Regions from separate parts of the Aquabacterium sp. G14 genome, predicted to be linked through region 2. Evidence: predicted binding sites of a transcription regulator. Region 2 holds the regulator's gene; the other holds the start of a gene.
What was found. Region 2 encodes FliA, which starts transcription of late flagellar genes. Its sites were predicted from a motif close to CTAAAGTTTNNNNNNNNNNNGCCGNTA; they were not measured.
Positions count from the first base shown of each region.

Region 1: a site for FliA is predicted at 1,173-1,199, ahead of fliD (flagellar filament capping protein FliD). Genes of this name have one in related genera too.

Region 1 is NZ_JBBEYB010000011.1:101,609-108,507, reverse strand. Features, by position in the region: gene fliD (flagellar filament capping protein FliD) at 1-1,084, shown strand, start outside; gene fliD (flagellar filament capping protein FliD) at 1,333-2,625, shown strand; gene fliS (flagellar export chaperone FliS) at 2,805-3,218, shown strand; gene WIT60_RS12660 (flagellar protein FliT) at 3,215-3,562, shown strand; gene WIT60_RS12655 (flagellar brake protein) at 3,581-4,330, shown strand; gene hemC (hydroxymethylbilane synthase) at 4,376-5,338, shown strand; gene WIT60_RS12645 (uroporphyrinogen-III synthase) at 5,356-6,204, shown strand; gene WIT60_RS12640 (uroporphyrinogen-III C-methyltransferase) at 6,201-6,899, shown strand, end outside.
Region 2 is NZ_JBBEYB010000005.1:126,221-133,119, reverse strand. Features, by position in the region: gene flhF (flagellar biosynthesis GTPase FlhF) at 1-193, shown strand, start outside; gene WIT60_RS07770 (P-loop NTPase family protein) at 241-1,083, shown strand; gene WIT60_RS07765 (RNA polymerase sigma factor FliA) at 1,089-1,814, shown strand; gene WIT60_RS07760 (methyl-accepting chemotaxis protein) at 1,979-3,409, shown strand; gene argF (ornithine carbamoyltransferase) at 3,533-4,465, opposite strand; gene WIT60_RS07750 (aspartate aminotransferase family protein) at 4,468-5,667, opposite strand; gene WIT60_RS07745 (DUF3579 domain-containing protein) at 6,005-6,376, shown strand; gene WIT60_RS07740 (methyl-accepting chemotaxis protein) at 6,426-6,899, opposite strand, start outside.

The DNA.
Region 1 (6,899 bases), on a different contig from region 2:
TGCAACAGCCGACGACCCCGCAACAAACGCGATTGACGAAAGCGCACCCAGCGACTTTGTGCCTAAGGGCGAAGCCAAAAAGCTGGACCTCACGTTCAACAGCGCCACCACCACATTGGCCGATGTTCGGGATGCGATCAACAACGCCAAGTCTGGTGTCACTGCCAGCATCGTGAAAGACTCTAGCGGCGCCCGCCTGCTCGTTCGCAGCAATAGCACCGGCGAAGAAAATGCCATGCGCATCAGCGCGACGCAGATCGACAGCGAGACTCCGCTGACTGATGGCTTCGCCAAACTGAATTACATCAACCCACAAGCCGTCGGTGGTACAGGCATGACACAAACGGTGGCTGCAACCAATGCGCGTGCCACCATTGACGGCTTGGCAATTTCATCCAGCAACAATACGTTTTCGGATGTGATTGAAGGTGTGAGCTTCACCGTGGCGGCCACCACCACATCGCCTGTTACTTTAAGTATCGGCAACGACACCGGATCGCAGCGCGCAGCGGTACAGCGGTTCGCGGCCTCTTACAACGCCTTGAATGGCTTTCTCACCAGGCAAACGGCCTACGATGCAGCCACCAAGGTCGGAGGCACCTTGCAGGGCGACAACACGGTACTGAACCTCCGTGGCCGCCTGCGAGGGCTGCTGAGTGACAACGGGGCTGCTGATTTCAGTATTCTGAGCCTGACCAGCAGCAGTGCCGCGACGCCGCGCGACGGCTCGCTCACGCTGGACACCGCCAAGCTGGATGCCGCGCTTTCCGACCCTAGCAAACTCGCCAAATTGTTTGCTGGCAACAGCGAGTCGGGCGTTACGGGTATGGCCCAAAAATTGGCCGACTTTGCCACAGCGTTGACTGGCTCCGACGGCCTACTGTCCACCCGCAAAGAAGGCCTGACCAAGAGTCTGACACGGAATCAGAAAGACCAGGAGAAGTTGGAAGATCGGGTGGCCAAGGTGGCAGAGCGACTGAACAAGCAGTATCAGGCGCTGGATGGCCGCATGGCATCCCTCAACACCCTGTCGACCTACATAAACCAGCAAGTCACGCAGTGGAACAATAACTCCAACAAGTGATCGACTGAGGTAGTCGGGCCGACAATGGGCTACTCCGCAGCTTCACTCACTCCGCCACCATTGAATTTGTAACATATCTAGATCAAGCCTAAAGTTCTCTTTCGAACTACCGAAGGCATAGACATCAAGGAGTTTTCTGGTGACGCGGTGTCACTGCTCCTCTGTAAGGTGTCTTGCGGTATCGGGGGTTCATCATGGCAACGATCTCATCAGCCGGCACAACAGAAGGCGTTGATCTCACGAAAGTGATGAGCAACGCCTCTTTGGCACGCCTGAACACTGAGACGCCGCGCCCCCCCCAGCTGGAGGATGTCGCTGAAATTTCATCTAGCGGCATGCGACAAAGCGCCATCACGGCCCTGTCCGAAGCGGCATCGCAGTTGACCAGCAAAGCACTGTGGTCATCCACCGTTGCATCCTCTGGCGCCCCCGCCGCTGTCACCGCACGCAGCAATGCACAGACGCCAGCCGGAACGTATCAGGTCAACGTAACCCAACTGGCGTCGGCCCAAATCACCAGCACCGCCACGTTTTCGTCGCTCTCCACCGTGGTCGGGCTGGGTACGCTGAACATCGAAATGGGTTCGTGGGACGTGCCCCCCACCACCTTCGCCCCCAACCCCAACTGGCCCAAGGCCAACGTGGTGCTCGGCCCGAAAAACGACACGCTGGACCGCGTGCGCGACAAAATCAATGCCGCTGGGCTTGGCGTGGTCGCCACGGTGGTGTCTGACGCGACCGGTTCCAGGCTGGTGCTGCGTTCGACCGGCACCGGAGCAGACAACGGCTTCAAGATCACGACCGAAGAGGCTGACGCCCCCCAAGCGCCCGCTGAGAGCGGCTCGGACGTCGCAGCCCTGAGCGCGCTGGGGTTTGACCCCTCGTCAATGGGCACGACCGGGATGCAATTGCTGCAATCTGCAAGCAATGCCAAGGCGCAGATCAACGACGAAGCGGTGGAGTCCCCGCTGAATGCCATCGAAAGCCAGGCGGGCTTAAGCCTGATCCTGAAAAGCCCCACCGATATGCCGGCCACCATCAACGTCGGGCCTGACCGCACAGGCAGGCAACAAGCGGCCCAGAACTTCACCCAGGCTTACAACGCCTTGCAGAAGCTGGGCGGCAGCGTGGCCAACTCGGTGCAACGCGGCACCGAGAGCCTGCTGGGCACACCCGATCAGCCCACAGAGTTGGCTCGCACACTGGCACAAACGGGCATGACCCGCACCCCTGCGGGTGAGTTGCAGATCAACACGCAGCAGCTGTCCACTGCCTTGCAGCAGGATTCCGCCGCTGTGCGCCAAAGCCAGACCATGCTGGCGCAACAGGTGCTGGCCGACCTTCCGGCCAACACGACCGCAACCCCGCCAGATGCTGGCGCGCTTGCCCAGCCCAGCACCGACCTGGCTGCGAACTCACCCAGCAGCACGGCGGGCACCTTGCTTCGCCAGCGTTTGCTGGATCAGTACCAAGGTCTTCCATCCCAAACCGGGATGGAAGACAATGAATCTTCGATCCTGCCAGTTGCCTCACGTGCATAAGCCGGAACTGATGCTTTTTTGAGGCCTGTTTCTACGGCATCAAACAGGCATAAAGGGGTCAAGCTACGGGCCGTGCTGCCGATAACCAATTCAACGCTGTTATCAGCATCCACTGCACGAGATCTACGATGTACGCCACAGCCACAGGTTCTACTGCCAGCATGTTCAGCCAACGCAACATGAGCAACACCTATCGCCGCATCGACGTCGAAACCGGCGTAAACGGCGCATCCCCCCATCAACTCACCACCTTGCTGTTCAACGGGGCCTTGGACAGCATCGCGCAAGCACGCGGCGCCATGCTGAACAAGCAGGTAGAGGTCAAAGGCGCCGCCATTGGCAAGGCCATCCGCATCATCGACGAAGGTCTGAAAGCCAGCCTGAACCTGGCCGAGGGTGGCGAAGTGGCCCAGAACCTCAGCGATCTGTACGCCTACATCACCCTGCGCCTGACCCAGGCCAACCTGCGCAACGACACCGCCGCGCTGGACGAGTGCGTGAACTTGCTCAAACCTGTTCGTGAGGCTTGGCTGCAAATCGCCCCCACCTCCGACGCCCCCGCCTCGACCGCAGCCATGAGGATCCAAGCATGAACGCCCCCGACCTCATCACCGCCCGCGAAACCGAGCAACTCTCCCGCAACCTGCTCGGCTACTACGAGGCCATCGAATCCGCCAGCCAGGACATGCTGCAGGCCGCCCGCACCGGCGACTGGGACACCGTGGTCAAGCTCGAAGGCGCCTGCGCCGTGCTGATCGCGCAACTCAAGCACGCCTCGGAAAGCCGTACCCTCGGCCGCGACGAGCGCGCGCTCAAAAGCCGCATCATGCAGCGCATCCTCTTCAACGATGCGGAAATCCGCACGCTCACCGAGCCATGGCTGCACGATCTCAGCCGTATGATGGGCGCTTCCATAGACCCCAAGAAGATGCACTGAGTATCTCGATCCTGGACGATGAGCAAACCGTTGAACGACCGCGCGCAAGCCAGCGCGCTGGATGACTACCGCATCACGTCCCCCATCGAGATCTTCGATCTGCTGCGCCAGGTCGAAGCCTCCCGCACCCTGGTCACCCTCAGCAGCCCCGAGGGGCACAGTTACACCACGCTGATCTGGAACATCGAGCCTGATCGGGAACTCGTGGGTTTCAGCGGCGAAAGCAACCACGCCGGCCTGCGCGCCTTGCTGGAATCGAACGAGGTCACGGCGGTCGCCTACCTCGACAGCATCAAGCTGCAGTTCGACCTGGGGGGGCTGGTGATGGTGCACGGTGACCAGCTCAATGTCATCAACGCGCGCTACCCCCGCGAGCTGTACCGCTTTCAACGGCGCACCAGTTTTCGCGTCAGGCCTGCGGTCAGCGCCATGCCAACGGCCCATTTTGCCCACCCGCTCCAGGCCAAAACCGAGCTGTCTCTGCGCGTGCTGGACGTGAGCCTGGGCGGCATGGCCCTGTTCCTGCCCGACGACATGCCCACCATCCCCGATGGCACCCGCGTGCCCTCATGCAGTCTGCGTCTGGACGACGACACCTGGCTGGATGTGAGCTTCGTCATGCGACACGCCACCCCCATCCACCCCGAGACGCGCGGCTCGCGCCTGGGCTGCGAGTTCGTCAACCTCAACCAGGGTGAGCGCGACCTGCAGTTCTACATCAACCAGACGCAAAAGCGCCAACTCGCACTGGCCTCGCGCAAGGTTTGAGCAAAGCGGGCGCCCACAGGGGCCGAGCGCTGATAGCATCGACACATGACCGTGTCCGCCCCCTCCTCCTCTCCCTGGGTGATCGCCACCCGTGAAAGTCGCCTGGCCCTGTGGCAGGCCGAGCATGTCCAGTCCTTGCTGCAAGCGCGCTTTGGCCGAACGGTCACGCTGCTGGGCATGACCACCAAGGGCGACCAGATCCTCGACCGCGCCCTCTCCAAGGTCGGCGGCAAGGGCCTCTTCGTCAAAGAGCTCGAAGTGGCCCTGGAAGAAGGCCGTGCCGACCTGGCCGTGCACTCCCTGAAGGACGTGCCCATGGAGCTGCCCGACGGCTTCGTGCTGGCCGCCGTGCTGGAGCGGGAAGATCCCCGGGACGCCTTTGTCTCCAATCACCATGCCGCGCTGGACCAACTCCCCGAAGGCGCTGTCGTGGGCACATCCAGCCTGCGGCGCATGGTGCAGTTGCGTGCCCGTCGACCCGACCTCAAGATCGAGGCCCTGCGCGGCAACCTCGACACCCGACTGCGCAAGCTCGATGAGGGACAGTACGACGCCATCATTCTCGCTGCCGCAGGTCTCAAACGCCTCGGTTTGGCCGCGCGCATCCGCGAGCACCTCGACACCAGCGTGATGCTGCCCGCGGCGGGCCAAGGTGCGCTGGGCCTCGAAATCTGCGACAGCCACGCCGAGTTGAACACTGCCTTGCAAAGCTTGGCCCACACGCCAACCTGGCTGGCAACGCTGGCCGAGCGTGGCGTATCCCGCGCCATGGGCGGTAGCTGCTCAATGCCTTTGGCCGCTTTTGCCGAATGGCAAACCGGCCCCTCGGACGACAGTGAACCGGTGCTCGTCTTGCGCGCCCTGCTCGGACATCCCGAACAGCCCTTCCTGGTGCAAGCCACCACCAGCGGATGCCCTCGCAACGCTGACGAAGCGGACGCACTGGGTCGCCAGATCGCCGCACAGTTGCAAGCCCAGGCGGGCGAAGAATGGCTCGCGGCACTTTAAAAGACGCCGAACCCACCATGGACGCACTGCGCATCCTGGTCACCCGCCCCCAGCCACAGGCCGATGACTGGGTGGACGCCCTGCGCGCCCATCACATGGATGCGCACGCCCTGCCCTTGATCGCCATCGAAGCTCCCGCTGACCCCAGCCCCGTCACGACACTTTGGCAGAACCTGACACAGCATCGCCTGCTCATGTTCGTCAGCCCGGCGGCGGTGGAGTGGTTCTTTCAGCTGAGACCCGCAGGGATGACCTGGCCGTCACACACCCTTGCGGCCGCGCCCGGCCCTGGCACTGCCCGACAATTGATCGAGCGCGGCGCCCGTTGCGGCCTCATGCCACATCAGGTCCTCAACCCACGCGCTGATGCCGAGCAGTTCGACTCGGAGTCCCTGTGGCCCATGTTAGCCCCCCTGGACTGGGCCGGCCAATCGGTCTGCATCATCAGTGGTGGCGACCAGCGAGAGGCCCGCGGACGCCCTTGGCTGGCAGAGCAATTTCGCGCACGCGGCGCCCTCGTTCAGCCGCGACTGTGCTATCAGCGGGGGCCCGGCCATTGGAGCACCGCACAGCAAGCACTCGCGCGCACCGCGCTGATCGCGCCAGGTCGGCACGTCTGGCTGTTCAGCAGCTCCCAAGCCATGGATCACCTGCTCACCTCACACCTGCCTGAGTTGCCGGATCGACCTGACACGGACTGGTCCCAGACCCTTGCCCTGAGTACCCATCCACGCATCACCGAACGAGCCCGGCACATGGGCATCACCCAGATCATCGAGACCCGCCCCACGCTCGCGGCAGTGGTGGACGCACTACGCCAGGTGTCCGTAAATCAGGCGGTCGTCGATACAATCAAACCACTGTGACCGAGCCAACCCCCCCCACCCCCGAGACCCTGCCAGCCCCCCTGGCCCCGCAGGTTGAACCTGACCACGCCCCCACACCGGCGCCCGCCGAATGGGTTCGCTGGGCTGTGCTCGTGCTGAGCCTGACTTCAGCAGGAGGGCTCTGGCTGGCCTGGCAGGCACAGTCGCGCGTTCAAGGTCTGGAGCAAGAGTTGGTGCGCCGCCAGCAAAGCAGCCAGACTCAGGCCACCGAAGCGCACCTGCTGGCCAAACAAGCCCAGGAGCTCTCACGCGAATCAGCCGCTCGAACCGCCCTGCTGGAGAGCCGACTGGCCGAGGTGGCGCTGCAACGCACGCAGGTCGAAGACCTCATCAAAAACCTCAGCACCTCGCGCGATGAGAACCTGCTCGCGGATCTGGAGTCCAGCCTGCGTGTGGCCACACAGCAAGCTTCCCTGACCGGCAGCGCCGAGCCCCTGGTGGTTGCACTGCAGTCGGCTGATGCGCGTCTGGCGCGCGCTGCACAGCCACGGCTCGACAACGTCCGACGCGCGGTGGCCAAGGATCTGGATGATGTGCGTGCCACACGGGTGGCCGATCTGAGCGCTCTCACCTTGCGTCTGGACGAGGCCACGCGCCTGGTAGACGAGGTTCCCTTGCTCAACTCACCTGAGTCAGCTCGCGCTCAGCCTCGCAAAGCTGCGCCCCCGCCCAAG
Region 2 (6,899 bases):
GCTCAAGGTGGTCGGCGTGGCCAACGGCCAGCGCGTGCCCGAAGACTGGCACCGCCTGTCCTCGCAGGCCCTGGTGCACCGCGCCCTGCGCGCCAGCCTGAACCCGGCCTACCGCCTCGACCCCACCGAGGTCAGCCTCGTGTTCTCTGCCCCCAGCCACACGGAAACCCAGGCCGCCGCCCGCGCCATGTGAAGCCTCGTGGCTCCCTGAACGCAAGCCAACGTTCTCAGACAGCGCCGATGACACGCCACGCCCGTTCCCAGGCCGGCTCTGCCGGCACCCGCGCCCACCATCCTGTTGACCAGGCCCAGGGCTTGCGGCAAATGTTCGTCTCACGCGTACTGCGCTTCATTCCGGTGGTGGCCAATGGCCGATCCGGCTGTGGCGGGCTGGTGCTGGAGCGCCTGTGTGCCGCCTACGCCGGCTTTGGCCTTCACACCCTCGTGGTCGATGCCAGCGAACAGGCACGCGCGCCCAGCGAGCTGGTGGCCTTTGATCTGGCCGAGGGCATCGAGCCCCTGTCCGACCAGATCAGCTACATGGCCGCCAGGGGCTTGCCTCTGCGCCATGTGGATGCCCGTGGCTCCTGCGCCAGCCTGCTGCCGGCCCTGGCCGATGCCTCGCCCCGCAGCGATGTGGTCTTGGTACACGCCTCGGCCAGCGAGATCGTGCGCCTGTTCGGCCAACCCGCTCGCGGCATGGCATTGCGCCCCCTGATTTTCACCAATGACATGGCCGAGGGCCTCACGGATGCCTATGCGGCCGTCAAGATCCTCAGCCAGCGCGGCGGCTGGATGAGCTACGACCTGTTGCTGTGCGCCCCCGTCGAGAGTGCCCAGGCCGAGCCTGTCGCTCAGCGCCTGGCCCGTTGCGCCGATGACTTTCTGGGGGTGGCCCAGCGCAGCGCACATCAGCTCGACCCCCAGCAAGCGGCCACCGCCGATCCCGATCCCCACTTCATGGAAATGGCTGCCGCGTTGCTCCACGGTGCCTTGCCCTTGAGCTTGGGCGATAGCGCCTTCGAACACCTCACCTCACCAGGGTCGGCCTTGCCGGCTCGCGTTGCCTCGGCCCATAATTGATGTACATGGAACCCAGCACGTACACCGCCAAAGGGCGTCTCGACGTCAATGGCATGTTGCGCCAGTACAGTCCGCTGGTGCGCCGCTTGGCGCATCAGATGATGGCCAAATTGCCTGCCAACGTCGAGGTCGACGACCTGATCCAGGTGGGCATGATCGGTCTGGCCGACGCGCTCAGCCGCTTCGATCCTGCGCAAGGGGTGCAGATCGAAACCTTTGCCACCCAGCGCATCCGGGGCGCCATGCTCGATGAGTTGCGAGGGGCGGACTGGCTCAGCCGAGGCTCCCGCAAGCAGCAGCGCGACATCGAAGGCGCCGTTCATCGTCTGGAGCAGCGCCTGGGGCGTGCGCCGCACGAAAGCGAGATCGCTGCCGAGATGGGTTTGAGCCTGCCCGATTACCAGGACATGCTCGGCAAGGTGCGTGGCACCCAACTCATCTATCTGGAAGACATGAGTGGCGACGAGGGTGATCAGGATTACCTGGATCGCCATGTCGCCGACAGTGGCAGCGACCCGCTCAGCCTCCTGCAGGACGATCGCATGCGGCATGCCCTGGTGGAAGCGATCAAGAAGTTGCCCGAACGTGAGCAACTTGTCATGAGCCTCTATTACGAAGAGGACATGAACCTCAAGGAAATCGCGGCTGTGCTGGGGGTGACCGAATCCCGCGTCTGCCAACTGCACAGTCAATCCATCGCCCGTCTGCGTGTCAAGTTGCGAGAGTGGTGAGGGGGCCCGGAGCGCTGCGCGTGGTCTGGTGATGTGTTGGCTTTGAAATGATTCAAATCAAGGGCATCGCGTTCGCTCCCCTGATTTTCCGTGGCAGCGTGCTTTTTTGCGCACCCTTTCCGGGGTTGTCCCGATAAGATGCGCCCACGAAAAAGGACATCTTCATGCGCGCTGACTCCTCTCCCGGTTACCTGTTCCACCGTCATGACATTGTGGTGCTGTGGGGCATCGCCGCTGTTTTTCTGGGCACCCTGGCTTACGGCTGGATCTACAACAACCTGACCCTCGGATTGTTGTTGGGCTTGCTGTTCATGGGCCTGTCCCTGGGGGTTGCGGCCATGTCCAAAGGCGGCTTGCTCAGCCGCGTGGGGCTGCCTGTCCTGGGCATGACCATGGTCGGCCTGATGATCCACGTCGCGCGCGGACACAGTGAGGCGCACTTTGCCGTGTTTGCTTTCCTGGCTTGCTTGGTGGTTTATCGCAGCAGCGCGGCCATCATCGCCGGGGCGGTTGCCATCGCCGTTCACCACATCACGTTCAACCAGTTTCAGACCTGGGGTTGGGGCCCGATGTGCTTCACCGAACCCAGTTTCATGCGGGTCATCGAGCATGCGCTCTACGTGGTCGTGGAGTCGATCGTGCTGGTCTTGCTGGCCCTGCGTGCCCGGTCGGACTTTGCCACGGCCGAAGAATTGATGCGCATCGTCGAACAGATCCAAGGCGACGATGGCACGGTCAATTTGCAGGTGTCTCACCTGTCAGCGCGGGGGCGCGTGAGCCGCAAGCTGCTCGATGCCCTTCAGCACATTGAAACAGCGATCCAGCAGGTGAACCGCTCGGCCGACGCCATCCGACAGGCCAGTGCCGACATCGCGCACGGCAACCAGTCTCTGAGCAGCCGTACCGAAGATGCGGCTGCCAGCATCGCGCAAACCGCCGCGTCGGTCGAGGAAATTGCCTCCACCATCCGCGCCAGCGTGGACAACGCACACCAGGCCAACCGCCTGGCAGGGCAGGCCTCCGATGTGGCGTCACGCGGTGGTGACGCTGTGCACCGCGTGGTGGACACCATGGCCGGCATCCAGCAGTCCAGCCGCAAGATCACCGACATCATCGGCGTCATCGACGGCATCGCCTTCCAGACCAACATCCTGGCGCTCAATGCCGCGGTCGAGGCCGCACGGGCCGGCGAACAGGGCCGTGGTTTTGCCGTGGTGGCCAGCGAAGTGCGTAACCTGGCTCAGCGCAGTGCCGAAGCGGCCAAGGAAATCAAGCAACTCATCACCCGCAGTGTCGAGCAGGTGGACAGCGGTAGCAGTCTGGTTGGCAGCACCGGTGAAATCATCGGTGAGGTCGTCGAACAGGTGCGTCGCGTCAGTGCCCTGGTCAGCGAAATCACCGTCTCCAGTTCCGAGCAGAACGATGGGGTTGGCCAGATCAACCTGGCCATCACCCGGCTGGATCAGACCACACAGCAAAATGCCTCCATGGTGGAGCAGACGGCTGCTGCGGCAGAGCGACTGCGCCAGCAATCCGATGAGCTCGTTGCCGCCATGGCGGTGTTCCGGGTGTCTGCCCAGAGTGCGCATCGCTGACATCGCCATGATCCAGGCGCGACATTCTGCGCGCCCATGACAAAGGGACTCCTCGGAGTCCCTTTGGTTTGTGCGCTGGCGCTGAGCCTGTCCCCATGAAGCGCTGCCCCATGGGGAGGGGCATCAGCCGATGCGTCCCAGCAGCAGGTACTCCATGAGCGCCTTCTGCACGTGCATGCGGTTTTCGGCCTCATCCCACACCACCGACTGCGGGCCATCGATCACCTCGGCTTCGACTTCCTCGCCACGGTGGGCGGGCAGACAGTGCATGAACAGGGCATTGGGTTTGGCCACGGCCATCATCTCGCGGTCCACGCACCAGTCGGCAAAAGCCTTCATGCGCGCCTCGTTCTCGGCCTCGTAGCCCATGGATGTCCACACATCGGTGGTCACCAGATCGGCGCCACGGCAGGCGTCCATCGGGTCCTTGAACACCTTGTAGCAGTCGGTGGACTGGATGCCGGCCACGGCCGGGTCGATCTCGTAGCCGCTGGGCGTGCTCACGTGCACCGTGAAGCCCAGAATTTCTGCGGCCTGCAGCCAGGTGTTGGCCATGTTGTTGCCATCACCCACCCACGCCACCACCTTGCCTTCGATCGAGCCACGGTGCTCGATGTAGGTGAAGATGTCAGCCAGGATCTGGCAGGGGTGGTACTCGTTGGTCAGGCCGTTGATGACCGGCACGCGCGAGTTGGCGGCAAACTTCACCAGCTTGGCCTGCTCGTAGGTGCGGATCATCACCAGGTCCACCATGCGCGAAATCACCTTGGCGCTGTCCTCGATGGGCTCGCTGCGGCCCAGCTGGCTGCCATCGGTGGTCAGGTGCACCACCGAGCCGCCCATCTGGTACATGCCCGCCTCGAAACTCACGCGCGTGCGAGTGGACGCTTTTTCGAAGATCATCGCCAGCGTGCGGTCGGCCAGCGGGTTGTACTTCTCGTAGTTCTTGAACCGCTTCTTGATGATCGCGGCGCGGTCAAACAGGTAGGCGTACTCCTGCGCACGCAGGTCCTTGAACTGCAGGTAATGCTTGATCAGACTCAATCCGGGCTTCATGGTCAGGCCACGCTTTCAGACAGGAATTGATGCACGATGGGAGCCAGGATGGCGACCAGGTCGTCGGCTTGTTCGGTCGTGAAGATCAGGGGCGGCAGCAGTCGCACCACGGTGTCGGCGGTCACACTCAGCAGCAGGCCAGCCTCCATCGCGCGCGTCAGGATCACACCGCAGGGGCGGTCCAGCTCGATGCCGATCATCAGGCCTTGGCCACGGATCTCCTTCAGACCCTTCTCGCTGCCCAGGTCGCGTCGCAGCGCCGCCATCAGGTGCTTGCCCACATGGTCGGCCTGCGCCAGCAACTGCTCCTCTTCCATCGCCTCGATGGTGGTGACGCCCGCCCGCATCGCCAGCGGGTTGCCACCGAAGGTGGTGCCGTGGTTGCCCGCTTGCAGCACATTGGCCGCCTTGGGGCCGCACACCACCGCGCCAATCGGCACGCCCGAACCCAGGCCCTTGGCCAAAGGCATCACGTCCGGCTGGATGCCCGCCCACTGGTGGGCGAACCACTTGCCGGTGCGCCCCATGCCGCACTGCACCTCGTCGAGCATCAGCAAGATGCCCTTGTCGTCACAGATGCGGCGAGCAGCTTGCAGGTAGTCCACACGCGCCGGGGTGATGCCACCTTCACCCTGGATGGTTTCCATGAAGATGGCGGTCACGTTGGGGTGGCTGGCCACGGCAGCTTCCAGCGCCGCAATGTCGTTGAAGGGCACGCGCACAAAACCTTCCACCAGCGGCTCGAAGCCGGCGTGGATTTTGGTGTTGCCGGTGGCCGACAGCGTGGCAATCGAGCGGCCATGGAAGGCGCGTTCGCACACGATCACTTCGGCACGGTGAATGCCCTTGTCATGGCCGAACTTGCGCGCGATCTTCAGCGCGGCCTCGTTGGCCTCCAGGCCCGAGTTGCAGAAGAAGGCATTGGTCAGCCCCGAGCGCTCCACCAGCAGGCGCGCCAGCTCTTCCTGCAGCGGCACCTGATAGTAGTTGCAGCTGTGGATCATCTTGGTGACCTGATCCTGCAAGGCCGCGACCAGCTTCGGGTGCTTGTGACCCAAGGTGTTGACGGCGATGCCCGACAGGCCATCCAGATAGCGTCGGCCCTCGGTGTCCCAGACGTAGGCGCCTTCGCCATGCGACAAGGCAATGGGCAGGCGGCCGTAAGTGGGCATCACATGGGGCATCGACACGGGGGCGTTCATGGCTCAGGTCTCACATCAGGAAAGAAAAATGGCGCAGCAGGCACTGCGCCAAGGGACATTCTATGTAAAAGGCGACCGTTTGCGCGCGCGCGCCAGCGCGTGAGCCCCACTCGCCGGGTGCGGATTCTGCGCAGTGGGCTTGCGGTGGGGGCTCGGCTCCACGACAATCACGTCCTGTCATGGACGGAAACACTGGTTTCGGACGTGTCCTGTGACAAGGTGCTGCGCCGGGTTACCCGCCAGGGGGCTCACCTTGTAGGTCGTGACTGCCAGACACAATCTGGGGGTCGCTTTTTTCTGTCAATTCACCCATTGAGCAGCCGTCGGAAGCGCCACCGTGTCGACGTACCCCCCTTCCTCCCCCCCCAAGAAACCGCGTGAATTCTTCATTCAGGGCATCACCCAGAACGGCCGCCCATTCCGTCCCAGCGACTGGGCCGAGCGTCTGGCCGGTGTGATGTCAGGCTTTCGCCCCGGCGGTGCCGCGCAAGGCCCCGGCGCACACATTGGCTACTCCCCGTACTGCGTGCCCACCAGCTTGGGCAACATCAAGTGCGTCGTTGTCAACGAGGCTTTGCGTTCACTGGAGCCCATGGCCTGGGACTTCGTGATGAACTTTGCCAAGGACAACGGCCTGCAAGTGGTCGAGGGTTGCCTGCTCAACCCCGAAACCGGCGCCAGACAGCCACCTGACAAAAAGCCCGCCTAGTGCGGGCTTTTTTGACGGCCGCACCAGGCGGCTCAGGGTTTGGGGATGCTCAGAATGAGGTCCAGTCGTCGTCCGATGCCGCCTGGGTGTGGGTCGGGTTGGCTCGGTTGGGAGCAGGCGTCGCAGGGGACTTGGCGGCGGTGGGCGGCGTGGAGCGCGCGGCAGCCTTGACCGGCGGTTTGATCGCGGGAGCAGCCGCTGGCTTGGGGGGCGTCACGGCGCGCACCGGGGCGACCGAAGATGAAACCGACGGTTGTCCTCCGGCCACCTTGAACGATGCAACCGTTTGCACAAGGTCTTGCGCCTGGCTGCGCAGACTGCTCGCAGCGGCTGCCATCTGCTCCACCATCGCCGCATTCTGTTGCGTGGTCTGATCCAGTTGCATGACCGCTTCGCCCACCTGAGACACGCCGGCACTTTGTTCGCTCGATGCCGCACTGATCTCGGCCACGATGTCGGAGACGCGGCGGATGCTGGTGACGATCTCGTTCATGGTGGCGCCGGCGCGGTCGACCTGTCCGGT